DNA from 3 places in the Bacillus sp. CZDM1 genome. Region 1 is predicted to be linked to each of the others. Evidence: riboswitches for the same ligand, from Rfam matches in the RefSeq annotation. Region 1 holds a riboswitch; each other region holds the start of a gene.
The links. Region 1 has a riboswitch for S-adenosylmethionine ahead of mtnW (2,3-diketo-5-methylthiopentyl-1-phosphate enolase). Riboswitches for the same ligand answer to the same signal wherever they lie in the genome.
Positions count from the first base shown of each region.

Region 1 (6,191 bases):
GGGATATACAAAGAAATCAATTCCACCGCTGACAACATAAAGGGGTATATCTTCGGTTCTAGCAAATTCAACAAATTCAGAAAACCCATCACGAATCTTAGCATTTTCGATCGCAAATTTTGTAATTTCATCTCTTTGGTTACTTGGTAATTCAGAGAATAATTTCCCTACACCCTCACTAATTGAAATTTTCTGCGATAAAATTTGGTCTTTAATTTCAACCCAATTAGCAGGTGCAAATTTTTTCATGATTGCGATGATATTATCACTTTCAGTAATCGTTCCATCAAAATCACAGTAAATGACTGGCCTCATCATTTATACTGACACCTCAGCATTTCCCCATAACTGCAGTGCAGTCTTTAGCTCAGGATACATTTCTGCCCCTTCCACTAATGTCTTTCCTTGAAGATTCACTTCAATAGCTTGTCGGAATGCTAAACCGCCGCCACGCGCACCATTAGGATGACCGTGAACTCCGCCTCCAGCGTTGATCACTGAGTCTATACCGAAATCCCGAATCAGGAGTGGTACCAACCCTGGATGTATTCCTGCAGAAGGGACAGGAAATGAATTTTTTATTGTATCTTTTTTTGTTAATTCTTCTGCAATTGATATTGCTGATGATTTCTCCAATGCCACAGTTCCATATGGTGATGGAAATAATGACAAGTCCGCACCAGCAAGCCGGAGCAGTTTACCTAATAACAAAGAATGTGAAAGACCATAAAACGCAGAGGATGTTAATGCACCACTTACAGCAGGATGAGCCATTAATGGTAAAGCAATTTGGTCGTCTTCACGCAGCTCCTGTAATACATCCAATCCATAAGCAAACACATTAAATAATAACAGGTCCGCTCCAAGCTCCTTCGCTTTCCTCGCTTTGTCCTTTAGCTGGGATGTTCGGCCTGTTAGGTTTACTGCGTACAAAGTACGATGTCCTGTTTGTTCATAGACTTCCTGTAATATTTTATTGCCTGCTGTTATTCTTTTTTCAAAAGGGGTTAATTCATTTTCAAAGAGAATTTCATCATCCTTAACAAAATCAACACCGCCTAGAGCCTGTTGCTTTAGCTGTTCAGTTAGGAAATTCAAGTCCTTACCAAGTACCCCTTTAAAGATGCTCATTAATAACGGACGATTATAAATACCGAGCTTTTCTCTTAATCCTCCAATACCAAATCTAGGACCAGGAAATTTATTTTTTAGTTCATCCTTAAACTGTAAGTCAAGTAATTTTATTTTTCCATCTAATGAAAGTTTTCCAAAAACAGTAGTCAGAATCGCAGGAATATCATCTGAAAAATTGATGGCTGGATAGGCAATATGTATGAGTGACTGTTCCTCTGTTAAACCTTCAGTCGACACCACCCTGCCTTTGTGCTTACGTAATTGACTCTGTTCTAGTTCTGGCAAGTTCGTCCATGAACCGACAGTCAAACCTAAAGCTATTTCCTCTGCTTTTTTTTCAAGATTTTTTTCACCGTGTACTAGGTATGTGGCAATTATTTCAGACAATTTTAATCTTCCTTTCTTCGAAAAACATAAAAAACCTCTTCGCAAAAGAAGAGGTTAGCATCGCAAACTAACATCTTCTCATCTTTCAGCCTTTTTGCTGCAAGATTTAGCACCGTGCTTAACATTGTGTTAAGTCGGTTGCCGGGCTTCATCGGGCTTTTCCCTCCGCCTGCTCTTGATAAGAAAACGATCGTATTATTTACTATTATCACGTTAATAAACTATATTTTGGATTATCCCAAGAATTATATTTTTTGTCAATCTATTTTTTAAAAATTTCCAACTTACTAATTCTTCTCACTGCTTCTTCTAAACGTTCCTCACTTGTGAGTAAACCGACTCGGACATAGCCTTCACCTAGTTCACCAAATGCAATCCCAGGTGCCACTGCAATATGTGCTTGTTCTAGCAGGATGTCAGCAAATTCAGTAGAGGTTAGTCCCTCAGGAACTTTTAGCCAAGCAAAAAACGATCCCTTTGGAGCCGTAACATCCCAGCCCAGCGAACAGAGCCCCTCAATCAAGACATTTCTTCTGCGCTCATAAAGATTATTTAAATCTCGAACACAATCCTGCGGACCTGTTAATGCTTCAGCGGCAGCTTCCTGAATACCGCCAAAAATACTGCAATAGAGATGGTCTTGAATAAGCTCAATCGCTGAAATAACACTGCTATTGCCTACAGCGAAGCCGACACGCCAGCCTGCCATGTTATAGGTTTTAGACAGAGTATATATTTCAATACCAACTTCTTTTGCCCCATCAATTTGTAAAAAGCTCAATGGCTTTTCCTCATCAAATCCTATTGCACCGTAAGCAAAATCATGAACAACACAAATATCATGCTGGTTTGCAAGATGAACAGTTTCCTCAAAGAACTCCTTAGTTGCTGCTGCCCCTGTTGGGTTGTTAGGATAATTAAGGAACATTAATTTTGCCTTTTCTATTGCCTCAGAAGGTAATTCACTAAAGTCAGGCAGAAAATTATTTGTTTCACGGAGAGGCATCGTTACCATTTCCGCCTTTGCCAGCGCTACCCCAGATAAGTAATCTGGATATCCTGGATCTGGTACAAGAATTGTATCACCAGGATTTAAAAGGCATTGTGGTATTTCCACCAATCCAGCCTTACCGCCAAACAAAATCGCCACTTCGTTATCAGGATTAAGGGTAACACCATACTCTCTTTGATAAAAGTCAGCTGCAGCCTGTTTTAAGTAGGTATGACCTTGAAAAGGAGAATACTTATGATTCACAGGATTAGCCGCTGCTTCCTGCATTTTTTTTACAATATGATTTGGAGTGGCCTGATCAGGGTTCCCTTGACCTAAATTAATAACATCATAGCCCTCTTCAATGTATTTCCCTACCTTTTTTACTAAAGAAGCAAAAAACTGCTTCGGAAGATTATTTAATATTTGCGATGTTGGAAATTGTTTCATCTTGTCACCTGCTTAATTTATTTCATTTTGTTGTTGAATTCTAGTCACAAATGATATAACTTTTAATACATCTTGTAAAGAAAAAATTCTAAAAAATTAAAATGAGGTGAATATTAGTGAAATTTAAAATATCTTGTTTGCAGATGGACATTGCCTTTGGTAATCCAACTGAAAACTATCAAAAGGCAGAAAGATTAATTAAAGAAGCAATGAAAGAAAATCCTGATATCATTGTTTTTCCAGAGCTGTGGACAACAGGCTATGATTTGACACGACTTGAAACGATCGCTGATAAGGGTGCAGCCAATACCATTGATTTTTTAAAAAAGGCAGCAATAAAATATCAGGTTCACTTTGTAGGCGGTTCTGTGGCAAATCAGGGTGAACAGGGAGTAAAGAATACCCTTCTTATCATCAATAATAAAGGGCACCTCGTCCATTCATATAGCAAACTACATCTTTTCAAATTGATGGACGAACATCTTTACCTCGAAGCTGGAGAGGAGATAGGGTTATTCGATTTGGATAATAGCACTTTTGGCGGAGTAATCTGTTATGATATTCGTTTTCCAGAGTGGATTCGTGCGCATACCTCTAAAGGAGCTGAAGCCCTTTTCGTTGTTGCAGAATGGCCTGCCCCCCGTTTAACGCATTGGAGGTCGCTGCTCATTGCCAGAGCAATTGAAAACCAATGTTTCGTTATTGCATGTAATCGCTCAGGCAATGATCCAAATAATGAATTTGCAGGTCATTCTATGATTATCGACCCATGGGGAGACGTAATAGCAGAAGCAGGAGCGACTGAGGAAATACTGTCTTCGGTAATTGAGTTAGATTTAGTTAAAGATATTCGTAAACAAATACCAATTTTTGAAGATAGAAGACCTGATTTGTACTAATCTAAAAAACCACTTCCTTATATAGAAAGTGGTTTTTCTATTTATTTAAAAAATGATTTATTGGTAACGTAATCTTAAATATTGTTCCCTTTCTCTCTTCACTTTCAACTTGAATATTCCCAGTATGTTCCTCAATAATTCGGTAACTGACCATTAAACCTAAACCCGTACCTTTTTCTTTTGTGGTATAAAAGGGTTCTCCAAGTTTTTTTATTTTATCCTTTGGAATCCCCATTCCTTCATCTTGAATACATATTTGTACATTTTGTTCCTCAGTTTTATTTATCGTAATTGTAATTTGTCCACCGTTCGGCATGACTTCAATAGCATTTTTTATTAGATTAATAAAAACCTTTTTCAGTTGATTGGGCTCGCAGTAAACGAATGGCAAATTGGCTTCATAGTCTGTATTAAATTGAACATTGTAAAGCACCGCTTGAGGACTTAATAAATCAACTGTCTCCCTCATAATTTGACAGACGTCTTTCTCCTGAAATCTAATTTCCTGAGGTTTTGCCAGGATTAGAAACTCATTAATAATCGAATCAATTCTTGCTAACTCGGAGGTAATGACATCGTAATACATAGAATGTTCAGGTTTAATACTAGGCTTTAGTAATTGAATAAACCCCTTTAATGCAGTCATTGGATTTCTTATTTCGTGTGCAATTCCAGCAGCAAGCTCACCAACAATACTTAATCGATCAGACATTCTCAACTGTTCCTGCATTTTAGCTTTTTCCGTTACATCAATAATAACAGTTAGATTTAGACCATCAATAATTCGGCGCTTGGTCGAGTAATCAAAATGTTTAACTGTCCCGTCAATCATTTCCATTACCATTGTGGAACATTGCCTGCCAATTTGCGTAGCTTGTTCGATATGATTCATAATTTCCTGCTTTTTCTCTTCTACAGTATTAAATAAATCTAACAGGGACTTTCCTAACAGTCTATCTTTTGAAAGACCAAAGATTCTTTCTCCAGAGTAATTGATATCGACAATTTGATACTTGTCATTCCATAATATCAGTCCGTCCATCGAATCTTCAAAAATTCTTTGGAATTTTTGTTCACTAGGCAATGCCTCGTTCTGTTTCGCTGTATTTCCCACTAACTCACCCGCCTCACGAAACCCAAAATAAGGTAATATCATACTATACCTATATTCTACATTATTAAATAAAATCCTTTTTTACTTGACAAATTTATTACAATGAAAAACATAAAAAAGGTAAAGCGCAAAATTCCCGCTTTACCTATACCATTTAAAGGAATGGATTTTCGTGCTTTGCTTTTAAACGCTGCCATCTTTTTTCAACTTCTGCTTCAAATTCCTCTAAGATTGATTTGTTTTCTTCTTTAAGTAGGTGTTTTGTTTTACCCATGTATTTAAGCCACTCAGAAATAGTCACACGTTTGTTTTTATCTTCTGGGTTATAGGTAATGCTGGTAACACCTTGCTCGACCTCATACAGAGGGAAGAAACAAGAATTTACAGCTTGCTCCAAAATCGTTGCCCCATAACGGTCCTCGGATTTCCAGTTAAGTGGACAGGTAATAAGGATTTTCCCATAAACCGTACCAACGTTTTGTGCATACCATTGAGCTTTTGCACCCTTTTTAATTAAGTCTTGAGGGAAAGCTTCCGCCCCTGTAAATACATAAGGAATATTGGTGGCCGCCATAATTTGCGCGGTGTCTTTATGGTGGAATCCTTTTCCTTTCTGTGCCTTACCAACTCCCGATGTGCTAGTCATATGACCTAACGGAGTAGAATAAGACATTTGTGAGCCTGTATTCATATAACCTTCATTATCATATTCAAGCATAATGAGCTTATGTCCACGAAGAGCTGTACCAATAGCAGAACCCATACCAATGTCCATACCGCCATCTCCGGTAATCATGACAAACGTCGCATCATCAGATACTTCTACTTCACCACGGCGTTTTAATTCAAGGAATGCTTCAAGTGTTCCTGATAGTGTAGCAGCACCATTTTGGAAAAGGTTATGAATCATGGTTTGTTTATGAGAGCTATGCGGATATGAAGTTGTCGTAACATAGGCACATCCTGTTTGGAATAATGTGACGATATCACCTTCAATCCCTTTAAAGAAAAGTTCCAATCCTGCAAAAATCCCACAGCCTGGACATGCTCCGTGTCCTGAAGCAATTCGCTTAGGTTTACCAGTTAGTGCACGAAGAGGCGGGATTTTAACCTTAAGTTTATTTGTTTCTTCATCCATTTTCACATCAATTAAACCAGATTTGTATACATCACCATGCTGTGGTGTGATAACCGGCTTAAGAACTTTTTCCGGGTT
Region 1 covers NZ_JBUESO010000003.1:67,960-74,150, reverse strand. Annotated here, with positions in the region: gene ACY3XC_RS08020 (2-hydroxy-3-keto-5-methylthiopentenyl-1-phosphate phosphatase) at 1-318, opposite strand, end outside; gene mtnW (2,3-diketo-5-methylthiopentyl-1-phosphate enolase) at 319-1,521, opposite strand; SAM riboswitch class I at 1,597-1,706, opposite strand; gene ACY3XC_RS08010 (aminotransferase class I/II-fold pyridoxal phosphate-dependent enzyme) at 1,784-2,962, opposite strand; gene ACY3XC_RS08005 (carbon-nitrogen family hydrolase) at 3,079-3,861, shown strand; gene ACY3XC_RS08000 (ATP-binding protein) at 3,899-4,975, opposite strand; gene ACY3XC_RS07995 (thiamine pyrophosphate-dependent enzyme) at 5,130-6,191, opposite strand, start outside.

Region 2 (6,191 bases), on a different contig from region 1:
AAGAAGCACTGTCCTTCATGACACCATGCTTTAAGATATAGCCTTCTGAGTTTTTACCATAATGAACAACCTTTGTTGTAAAGTTTTGGGTCTGTTCACCACGTCCGACAACAACTGTTTTGGTATCTCCATAAGAACCATCACCCATAAGGTTGGTCGTATTTTCTGAAATGGTATTTCCTTCATTCATTAAACCAAGTGCCCATTCAATCCGAGCATCTCTTCCAGCAGACCCACGGCGATTCACATAAGTTGTTATACCCTTTGCAAGGGTATCAACAGCACCGTACTGAACCTTGGCACCAGCTTTTGCAACTACTTCTGTCACAATGTTAAACACACCATTAGCAGATTCAAGCGTTGACAGATAGTTTTCTACATAAGTTACCGAACTATTATCGTCTGCAACAACAATAACATGATTAAAAAGGTTCGCCTCAGCATGATCATGTAAATAAATAGAATGGATTGGTTCTTTGATTTCAACATTTTTAGGAATGTATAAGAATGCTCCACCATTAATTAGTGCTGCGTGGAAGGCAATCAGGCGATGTTCGTTTGTTTTAACAGCTTCTGTTAACAAGTATTTTTGCACAAGCTCGCTATGTTCACGAAGTGCAGTAAAGATATCTGTGAAAATAACACCTTGCGCTTTTAATTCTTCTGACAAAGAAATATACGCAGGTGTTTGATTCCGCTGAATATATAAGTTCTTAGCCGAAGCCTCATCACCTATTAATGCTTTTACTTCTTCTGGAAGCCCAGCAAGTGTTGTGAAAGCTTCACTTTTTACAGTATGATTATCAAATTGAGTGAAATTCCACTTATCAATTTTTGTTTTATCTGGTCTTGGCATTGGAAGGGTTTCGCTTAACTCAAATGCATTAACACGAAATTCCTCCATCCAAGCGGGCTCGTTCATTTCTTTTGAAAAAGAACGAACAAAATCTTTATCAAATGATAAATTCGTTTCTGTTGTCATGATTATCCTCCTAACGCAAACTCTTACGCTTCTTGCCCAACTGTTTCATCTTCGATTCCGAGCTCTTGCTTGATCCAGTCATATCCTTCTGCTTCTAAGCGTTGTGCTAGTTCTGGTCCGCCTGATTTCACAATACGTCCCTGCATCATAACGTGCACATAGTCAGGAGTGATATAATTTAAAAGTCGTTGATAGTGAGTAATAACTAAACAGCCAAATTCTTCTCCACGCATTTGATTGATTCCTTTTGAAACAACCTTAAGGGCATCAATATCTAATCCTGAGTCAATTTCGTCTAAAATGGCGATTTTTGGCTCAAGCATCATTAATTGAAGAATTTCATTACGCTTCTTCTCTCCACCTGAAAATCCTTCATTTAAATAGCGTTGTGCCATATCAAGATCCATTTCAAGGAATTCCATCTGCTTATCCATTTTGCGAATAAATTTCATTAGTGAAATTTCATTTCCTTCGCCAAGACGGCTGTTAAGAGCAGAACGTAAGAAATCCGCATTTGTAACCCCGTTAATTTCACTTGGATATTGCATTGCTAAAAATAGACCGGCACGAGCTCGCTCGTCTACTTCCATTTCAAGAACGTTTTGATCGTCTAGAGTAATATTTCCGCTCGTTACTTCATATTTTGGATGACCCATAATAGCAGAAGATAAAGTAGATTTACCCGTACCATTTGGTCCCATGATTGCGTGAATTTCTCCACCTTTTATTTCAAGGTTTACACCTTTTAAAATTTCTTTTCCATCAATTTCTACATGTAAATCTTTGATCGTTAATGTTGATCCAGCCATATATATACCTCCGCAAAGATAATTTTGTATCTTGTAGCCTCTGACGCCGGCCGCAAAATTCTATTCTCACTTTATTCTCATTACAATCTTATAACAAATCGAATGTGTTAGCAACTTATAAACAGTATTAACTTTCATGAAAAGATAAAGAAATTTATTTTCACTAAACACAAACCAAATGAGAATGAATAAGTAGACAAGATGTGTCTGTACTATAATAAATTCAGAATTTTAAAACATGTGACCGCTTTATGTATTCACATACGAATAAAATCATAACGTATTTATCTCTATTTTGCCAAGACTTCCTCATTATTATTTCCTACCTATTTTTACCTATTTTATTGGTTTCATGTAAGCAAAATAAAAATAGAAGAAAGCCAGTAAGTTCTCCTTAACTGGCTTTTGTGACTTTCTTCAATATTATTTCTTATTCAGATACCGTTACCGCACCTTGGTATTTTTCAAGAATGAAATCTTGGATTTCCTTTGAGCGAAGGACTTCAACAAGAGCCTTGATTTCTTCTCGGTCTTTATCCTCTGAACGGACAACTACTAGGTTTGCAGGAACAACATCATCACCTTCAAATGCAATTCCATACTTTCCAATGTCAACATTGCCTTCTAATGCGTAGTTCGTATTAATAACCACCGCATCCCCTTCACCACTTTCGAATGAAGTAGCTAATAATTTTGCTTCAATTAATGTTGAGAAATCAAGATTCTTTGGATTTTCAACAATATCCTCAACTCTTGCATTTTCGCCAACGCCTTCTTTAAGCTTAATTAAACCTTCTTTTTCAAAAATCGGTAAAATTCGTCCATGGTCACTTAGTGAGTCACTCATAATAATTTTTGCACCATTTGGAAGGTCTTTCAAACTTTTATATTCTTTAGAATATATGCCAATAGGTTCTTTATGAATTTCACCAACACTCACAAAGTCAAAATCCTTATTTTCCTCCATTTGCAAGGCTAAATACCCTGGTGTTTGGAAATAGTTTGCATCAAGGTCTTTATCTCTTAACGTTACGTTTGGAAGAATATAGTCTTGAAAAACCTGTACTTCTAAATCAATACCTTTTTCCTTTAATAAGGGTTTTGCCGCGTCTAGCACTTCCGCATGTGGTACAGCAGATGCACCAACAACTAATTTCTTGTTACCAGCTGAATCTGATGAATCGTCTTTTTCACCACCGCAAGCTGTTAATGCGATTGTTAAAATTGCTAATACTATAAAACTAATTATTTTTTTCATCTTCTTACACTCCTCCAGTTATCGTTTATCTGTTTTCTTTGTAAAATAATCTCCAATAAATTGGATAATAAATACCAAAATTAATATCGCAACCGTTGCAACTAGCGTAACAATTGGTCTGTTGCGCTGAAAACCTTCTAGATATGCGAAATGTCCAAGTCCGCCAGCACCAATGACCCCGGCCATTGCAGTAAAGCCAACTAGCGAAATAGCTGTGACTGTAATCCCTGAAATTAATGCCGGCAATGATTCTGGTATTAGGACTTTAAATATGAGATGACCATGTGTTGCACCCATCGATTGTGATGCCTCAATAACACCTTTATCGATTTCCCTAAGAGCGATTTCTACCATACGTGCATAAAAAGGAGCTGCACCAATAATTAGCGCCGGCAGGGCCGCGTTTGCACCGAGGATAGTATCAAGTAAAAATTTTGTAAACGGAATTAATAAAATGATTAAGATAATAAACGGGATGGATCTGAAAATATTTACAAAGCTTCCAATGATGACATTTATAGTCCGATTCGCCCATAAATTCCCTTCCGCCGTTAAAAATAATAGCAAGCCGAGAAGCAACCCTAAGACAAATGTGGCAAACACTGAAATGGAAGTCATATAAATGGTTTCACCTGTTGCAGCTAATAAATTTTCCCATTTTACTATTTCCATAAAGTTAGCCATTACTGATCACCTCCACTCCGATTTGCTGAGAATGAATATAATCAATGGCTTTCTGTATTTCGTTCGCTTGTCCATCCAAATGGATAAATAATGTTCCATATGATCCGTTTTGCGTGTGCGAAATTTTCCCTTGAAGAATATTTACAATGACATCATAATCTCGGACGATATTTGTGATTAGTGGCTGTTCTGTTGATTCCCCAACGAACGAAAGCTGGACCACTTTTCCTTGTGGAAAAAGTTCAAGTAGGTGTTCAATTGTTTCTCTGGTTTCTTCAGGTTCAGTAACCTGTTGGACAAATCGTTTCGTAATTGGCTGCTGCGGATGTTTAAACACATCCAAAACAGAACCGAGTTCGACGATTTTCCCACTTTCCATCACCGCAACCCGGTGGCAGATTTTTCGAATGACATGCATTTCATGTGTAATTAAGACAATCGTTAAACCAAGACGTTTATTGATATCTACTAACAATTCCAAAATGGAATCTGTTGTTTGCGGATCAAGAGCTGATGTTGCTTCATCACAAAGCAGTACTTTAGGATTATTGGCAAGTGCCCTGGCAATACCAACCCGTTGCTTTTGTCCACCACTAAGCTGTGATGGATACGCATTTTCTCTTCCCTCCAGGCCAACTAGCTTAACTAGCTCCGCGACCTTTTTCTTTCTTTGCGGTCCATTTACTCCAGCGATTTCTAAAGGAAAAGCAATATTCTCACTAACTGTCCTTGACCAAAGCAGATTAAAATGCTGAAAGATCATACTAATTTCCTGACGTGCTTTTCTGAGCTGGCTGCCTCTAATTTTTGATATAACCCGACCAGCAACCGTAACAGAACCCGCTGTTGGAAGCTCTAGTCCATTAAGCATTCGTATTAAGGTACTTTTACCAGCACCGCTATATCCGATTACACCAAAAATTTCTCCTTCTTTTATCTCTAAGTTCACATCATCGACTGCTTTAAGCTGTCCCTGTTTAGAAGGGAACACTTTTTGGACATCTTTTATAGAAATCATTCCATCACCTACTTTTATCCAATTAAAAATGAATTGCAAAAACTTCAACCAGATTGTACTTCTTAAATATAGGGTTTGATTGTTTTCGTAAAAACATTCTTATAGTAGAAAAATAAAAAACCTTTCTGCATTGGGCAGAAAGGCATCATAAATAAAAACCTTTCTCCCATCTTCCAAAGCAATCGCTTTGTGTGAATTGGCACCATTTCAATATAAATATTGACGGTTGCCGGGCTTCATCGGGCACATCCCTCCACCTCTCTTGATAAGAGCTATAGCATTCTATATTTAATTATTACGTTCACGAATTTAAGCAATCATTTTGGTACGAAAGTAATCTTATCACGGATAAAAAGTAGTGTCAAACAAATTTTCTTCATATTTTGAATAAACATTAATCTTACTTTATGCTTTTGCTTTGATGGAAGAAACACCTGTGGCAGCCTCAATCGCTGATTCTAGATCTTCGATCAGGTCCTCCACATTTTCGATGCCAATGGAAAGTCGAATTAAATCCTCCGAAACACCCGCTGACTTTAGTCCTTCTGCATCTAGCTGCTGGTGAGTGGTGCTGGCAGGATGGATAATTAAGCTTTTTGCATCGCCAACATTCGCTACATGGGCAAAAAGTGTAATACAATCAATTAATTTTGCTCCTGCATCTCTTCCACCTTTTATACCAAAAACAATCATAGATCCTGCACCCTTAGGTAAATACTTACTTGCCAATTCATAATCAGGATGTGAAGTGTGACCAGGGTAAGATACCCACTCTACTGCAGGATGCTTTACTAAATAATTCACTACTTCCTTGGTATTAGCAACATGTTCCTTCATTCTGACATGCAGGGTTTCAAGACCGAGCGTGAATTGAAACGCGTTTTGTGGACTTAATGCAGGTCCTAAATCACGTAATAACTGAACACGTGCTTTAATAATATAGGCAACAGCACCTAATGCTTCTGCATATACAAGATCATGATAACTCGGGTCAGGAGTAGTAAAACCAGGGAATTTTGGTGAATTCCAATCAAACTTTCCTCCATCTACAATAACTCCGCCTGTTGAAGTGCCATTCCCTAAAAGCCATTTCGTCGCTGAATGAATTACAACATCTGCGCCATATTCTATCGGTCTGCATAGGTATGGTGTAGCAAAGGTATTATCAATAATTAATGGAACTCCTGCTTCATGAGCAATTTCTGCTACTTTTTCAATATCAAGAATTCTTAAAGATGGATTACCAATCGTTTCAGCAAATACAGCTTTTGTTTTATCATTGATTGCTGCGCGGAAGTTTTCCGGATTTTCCGGGTCAACAAACTTAACCTTGATTCCATATTTAGGAAGTGTAACAGCAAATAAATTGTATGTTCCACCATATAAATTGGATGCAGAAACGATTTCATCACCCGCTTCAGCAATATTTAGGATGGCCAA
Region 2 covers NZ_JBUESO010000005.1:228,867-235,057, reverse strand. Annotated here, with positions in the region: gene sufD (Fe-S cluster assembly protein SufD) at 1-982, opposite strand, end outside; gene sufC (Fe-S cluster assembly ATPase SufC) at 1,006-1,791, opposite strand; gene ACY3XC_RS13785 (MetQ/NlpA family ABC transporter substrate-binding protein) at 2,222-3,049, opposite strand; gene ACY3XC_RS13780 (methionine ABC transporter permease) at 3,068-3,733, opposite strand; gene ACY3XC_RS13775 (methionine ABC transporter ATP-binding protein) at 3,726-4,751, opposite strand; SAM riboswitch class I at 4,915-5,023, opposite strand; gene ACY3XC_RS13770 (O-acetylhomoserine aminocarboxypropyltransferase/cysteine synthase family protein) at 5,157-6,191, opposite strand, start outside.
Region 2: it holds a riboswitch for S-adenosylmethionine, as region 1 does, so the genes downstream of both, ACY3XC_RS13775 (methionine ABC transporter ATP-binding protein) here and mtnW (2,3-diketo-5-methylthiopentyl-1-phosphate enolase) in region 1, are expected to answer to the same signal.

Region 3 (6,191 bases), on a different contig from region 1:
TCGACGATATACCTTTGACATGAGTCTGATTGGCATCATGGAGAGTTCCTCTTTCCTTTCTTAGAGGCTCTTTTCTTATACTTTGTTACTTTTTGAACACAAAATATATAAGAAAAGAGCCTGCAAACTAAAAGTGCAAAATAACTATTTTCACGTTAAAATCGGCTTTAAAATTTTAACAACAATCTTTGAAAACATGCCTACTTAAACAATATAACCTATTGCTTTTAGTTGGCTGATGACAAAATCCTTCGCGTATTCAAATATATCTTCCCGTTCTGGTTCATTAAAAATTTCATGATAATGCTTTGGCCATTCTTTAAACCTTTTTTCTGATAAAGGTGCATGGTTGAACCACTCCTTAACAGGAGCTTTATTAACAATTTTATCATCGCCGGCTTGCATGACCAGCATCGGCACATCCTTGGTGCCTTCAATAGACAGAAATGCCTCTTTCATGGCCTCAACTAATTCACGGTACCATCTAACAGAGACTTTTGTTATGTAGAGAGTATCATCGGCATCTGCCTCTATAACATCCTTGTTGCGGGTGGCCATATCAACCGTTATTCCTGAATTCATTCGAAAAGAAGGAAAAACCACATTAATTCCATGTGATAGTAAATCTAAAAATTTGGATGGTGATTGCATAAGTCCGAGACATGGAGAAGAGAGAATGACTCCAGCTAAGTCCATTTTTTCTTCCTGTAGCAACCGAATAGCAATTAAGCCTCCCATACTATGCCCAAACAAAAAAACAGGCAATTCATAACGATAGGCTGCTTTAATCCAATCCTTCACTTCACTTAGATACTCATCAAAAGAATCTATATGGCCCCTGCGGGATCTTGTTGTCATACCCTGCCCAGGAAGATCACCCATGATGACATGAAATCCGGACCTGCGCCACATTTCAATGAGCCAGCCGTAACGTCGATGATGTTCCATTGCACCATGAACCATCACAATCACAGCCTTCGCTTCCCCTTCTGCTTCCCACTTCCACATAGTTTTTCCCCCTAGAAAAATATTCTATTTAGTATAATATTAAATTGAATATGTATTTCAGTCAAAAAGGAGCGACGAATATGATCTATCCCTACAAAGGAAAGTATCCAAAAATTGCAGATTCTGCATTCCTTGCAGATTTTACTACTATTACAGGTGATGTTGAAATAGGCGAGGAATCGAGCGTCTGGTTTAACTCCGTCATTCGAGGAGATGTCGCACCTACTGTTATTGGGAAAAAAGTAAATATTCAAGACAACTCTGTATTGCACCAAAGCCCGAATAATCCATTGATTTTAGAGGATGAAGTAACGGTTGGACATCAGGTTATTCTCCATAGCTGCATTATTCGTAAAAAGGCTTTAATCGGGATGGGTTCGATTATTCTAGATCAGGCCGAAATCGGAGAAGGAGCCTTTATAGGTGCAGGCAGTCTCGTGCCGCAAGGTAAAAAAATCCCTCCTAATACATTAGCATTTGGCAGACCTGCAAAAGTTATTAGAGAATTAAATGAACATGACATTAGTGAAATGAACAGGATTTATACAGAATATGCAGAAAAAGCTCAATATTATAAGTCATTACAAAAATAATAGTATAGAAAAGCACCCATAAATTTTTTATGGGTGCTTTCTTATTATCTTAATGTTTCATTGTCAGCAGTTCTTTTTGTCCTGAAAAGGAATACTTGCCTTCTACATATACTTGATGCCAAATCATAAAAATAAGAACGGTCCAGATTTTACGGCTGTTATCAGCTTTTCCTTGGCAATGATCCTCAAGAAGTTTTAAAACATAAGATTTATTGATTAAATGCTCTGTGCTGCTTTCGCGAATAATTGTTTTTGCCCACTCATTCATTTCATTCTTCAGCCAATGGCGAATTGGCACTGGGAAACCAAGTTTCTTACGGTTTAATACATGCTCAGGGACAATTCCTTCAGCAGCTTTTCGCAAGATATACTTTGTCGTACCATTAGCCGTTTTCAAGCTTGTTGGTATTTTGGACGCTGTATCAAACACTACTTTATCCAAAAATGGAACACGAAGCTCTAATGAATGCGCCATCGTCATTTTATCAGCCTTCAAAAGAATATCCCCGCGCATCCAAGTATGAATATCAATGTATTGCATGGTGTCAACAGGATCATAGCCCCTTGATTCTGTATAAAGTGGTTTAGTGATATCTGTGTAATGTAAGCCTTCACGATAGACGGAAAGCAATTCTCTCTTTTCTTCCTCAGTGAACATTTTCGCATTGCCAATATAGCGTTCCTCCATAGGAGTTACACCGCGTTCAATAAAGCTTTTACCCTTCATTCCCTCAGGCATCATGTTCGCAATCCTTTTTAACAATACTTTTCCTACTCTTGGGATTTTATTAAACATATCTAAATCCTGCGGCTCCCGGTAAATATTGTAGCCGCCAAACAATTCATCAGCCCCTTCACCAGAAAGAACGACGGTTACATGCTTCCTTGCTTCACGCGCAACAAAGTAAAGCGGGATGCAGGCAGGGTCAGCAAGGGGATCATCCATATGCCACATGATTTTCGGAAGTTCATTCATGTATTCCTGTGGTGTTATCACATAGCTGATATTTTCTACACCCAACTTTTCTGCTGTTTCCTTTGCTACATCGATTTCACTGAATCCCTGGTACTCGAAACCAACAGAAAACGTCTTAATAGCTGGGTGAAATTGTTTCGCAATGGATGCAATAATCGAAGAATCTATTCCGCCTGAAAGAAAAGAACCGACCGGAACATCACTTCTCATATGCATTTTTACTGAATCTATTAACACATCTTGTATTTCTTTAATAAAATCTGACTCTGATTTTTGGATCGGGTTAAAATGCGCTTTCCAATACCTCTTGATCTCCATTGGCGAGCCAATCTTTTTCGTAAAATAATGTCCTGGCTCCAACTTATGAATACCTTTAGACATCGTATTAGGCTCAGGGACAAACTGATAAGTCAAATAGTGCTGAAGTGAATCATAGTCTAAAACATCATTTTCAAGGGCTAAAAGGATACTCTTTTTCTCAGAAGCAAAGAAAGTTCTCTCTTCATCCACAAAATAAAAGTATGGTTTAATCCCAAATGGGTCTCTGGCACCAAATAGTGTCTGTTCTTGTTTATCCCAAATCGTAAAGGCAAACATCCCGCGTAATTTTTCTACCGCCTTTTCTTTCAAATGGCTGTATAGAGCAATAATGACTTCTGTATCTGAATTTGTGGCAAACTGTAAGCCCTCTTTGAGCAATTCTTCACGAAGTTCTACGTAGTTGTAAACCTCACCGTTAAAAATAATCCAATAACGCTCATTTTCATATGTTAATGGCTGATGTCCACATTCAATATCAATAATACTTAAACGGCGAAAGCCAAATTGAATATGATCATCATAAAAAAAGCCATCATCATCAGGTCCACGATGGGTAATAATATCGTTCATATTTTTGAATTGTTGTTTTTGTTCATCACGATAGTTTTGTTCCTTGTCGTGTACACAACCAATAAAACCACACATTATGTACGTCACCTACTCCAATCTAAATATCCAATCTAAAAAACATACTCTCTTATCCTACCACTATTATTTGAAAAATGGCAGTGTGAAAGGTAGGAAAATTCAGGTATAAACAGTTTTTACATAAACACATTGCCCTAAACTTAGACGACTAAATGAAAAAGAGAGTTACATGTAAAATGCAACTCCCCTGTATTTTGGTTAAATATTTGCTTGTTGACGCAAAGTGTCTGCTTTGTCTGTACGCTCCCAAGGAAGATCAACATCAGTACGGCCAAAATGACCATATGCAGCTGTTTGTTTATAGATTGGGCGGCGAAGATCCAACATTTTAATGATTCCAGCAGGACGAAGGTCAAAGTTTGAACCTACCAGTTCAACTAATACATCTTCGCTCACTTTGCCAGTACCAAATGTATCAACAGCAATTGAAACGGGTCTTGCTACACCAATTGCATAGGCAAGCTGTACTTCAACTTTATCAGCAAGTCCTGCTGCTACAATATTCTTCGCAACATAACGTGCTGCATAGGCCGCAGAACGGTCAACCTTTGTAGGATCCTTACCGGAGAAAGCACCTCCGCCATGACGAGCATATCCGCCATATGTATCAACAATGATTTTACGTCCTGTTAACCCAGCATCCCCTTGAGGTCCGCCAATAACGAAACGTCCTGTTGGGTTGATAAAGTATTTTGTATTTTCATCGATTAATTCCTTTGGTACCACTGGATTAATAACATATTCCTTCAAGTTACGTTGGATTTGCTCCAATGTTACCTCTGGATTATGCTGAGTTGAAATGACAATCGTATCAATTCGAACAGGCTTATCATTTTCATCATACTCAACGGTTACTTGAGTTTTTCCATCGGGACGAAGGTATTCAAGAACTTTATCTTTTCTTACCTCTGTTAACTTACGAGCAAGCTTATGTGCAAGAGAGATTGGAAGAGGCATAAGCTCATTTGTTTCATTACAAGCAAAACCAAACATTAAGCCTTGGTCCCCTGCTCCAATTGCTTCAATTTCTTCATCAGACATTAGTCCTTCACGTGCCTCAAGTGCCTGATCAACACCCATTGCGATGTCAGGACTTTGTTCACCGATTGAGGTTAATACTGCACAGGTCTCGGAATCAAAACCATATTTAGCACGATCGTACCCGATACCCTTCACCGTTTCACGAACGATTTTTGGAATATCAACGTAAGTAGATGTAGTAATTTCCCCTGCAACTAAAACTAAACCAGTTGTTACAGAAGTTTCACAAGCAACCCGAGCATTTGCATCCTTTGCTAAAATTGCATCTAAAATCGAATCAGAAATTTGGTCACAGATTTTATCTGGATGACCTTCCGTTACTGATTCAGAAGTGAACAAACGTGCGTTTCTTGACATCTGATTTCCTCCTATATTATGAGATAAATCAAGGTTCACATGAAGGTTACAGGAATACTTCTTGAACCACTGACATTATTGATACGGTACTCATTCCCTTAGTATGAAATAAACAAAGGATTTTTATTAAGGCTGTTTTCATAAAATTGTTGTTAAAATCCTAAATCCGATTTTAACGCGGAACAATTTATTTTTGTGCTTGAGATTAAGGTTGCAGCTCTTTTCTTACAATGAAAATTCTTTTGCAACAATTCATTGCTCAACAAGGGCCTCAATCTACAATAGCAGCAAAGTATAAGAAAAGAGCCTTTATTAGCACATTAAATAAAAGGTCTTATACAAAACAAAAAACCTTACCACATGAGGAAAGGTTGTTCCGGGCCTTTCACTCTTATCGTTCAAGGTCAAAGCCTTGCGTCAGATTAGCACCTTCGCACTTGAGAATTGAATCGAATATGCGATCCATTTCTCATAAAGCAGGTTGCTGGGTTTCATAGGGCCTGTCCCTCCACCAGCTCAGGATAAGAGAGTATCCGTTCAAATTAAAATCATACTTGAACATGTCGAACATTGTCAATATTTTTTTTAGCAAATTAAGGGTAAAAATATGAATTTTTCCCACTTCTACATTATAGTAAATAATACAACCTAAATTCTCTAATTAGTATAGACTATTCAGTTCAATGTGTTATACTATTCGTAAATATAATGAATATTAAAAAACAAAAAAGGAAGGGTTTTCTCTGATGAATTCCGTATATGTTCCAAATGAATTAAGTCAATTGTTAGAAGAAAATAATGTTCACATTCAATTGTCAGTACCTCAATTAGTGGAAAAAGTCTTATCAAGGAATGAAGGAAAATTAACCTCTACTGGTGCCATTAGTGTATCTACAGGTAAATATACAGGACGATCTCCACAAGACAAATTTATTGTAATGGAAGAATCTATAAAGGATAAAATCGATTGGGGTCAATTAAACCAGCCAATTTCGGAAGATGTTTTTAACAACCTCTATCATAAAGTTTTAGACTACTTAAAAGAAAAAGAAGAAATATTTGTGTTTAAAGGTTTTGCGGGTGCAGATAAAAAGACACAATTGCCAATTCAAGTTGTGAATGAATTTGCATGGCATAATCTATTTGCGCATCAATTGTTTATCCGCCCAAATGCAGAAGAATTACTGACACATAAAGCCGGTTTCAACGTGATTTCTGCTCCAAACTTCAAAGCAAATCCTGCCGTT
Region 3 covers NZ_JBUESO010000018.1:28,033-34,223, reverse strand. Annotated here, with positions in the region: gene ACY3XC_RS25665 (tetraprenyl-beta-curcumene synthase family protein) at 1-39, opposite strand, end outside; gene ACY3XC_RS25660 (alpha/beta hydrolase) at 205-1,008, opposite strand; gene ACY3XC_RS25655 (gamma carbonic anhydrase) at 1,089-1,601, shown strand; gene asnB (asparagine synthase (glutamine-hydrolyzing)) at 1,651-3,543, opposite strand; gene metK (methionine adenosyltransferase) at 3,745-4,944, opposite strand; SAM riboswitch class I at 5,333-5,472, opposite strand; gene pckA (phosphoenolpyruvate carboxykinase (ATP)) at 5,691-6,191, shown strand, end outside.
Region 3: it holds a riboswitch for S-adenosylmethionine, as region 1 does, so the genes downstream of both, metK (methionine adenosyltransferase) here and mtnW (2,3-diketo-5-methylthiopentyl-1-phosphate enolase) in region 1, are expected to answer to the same signal.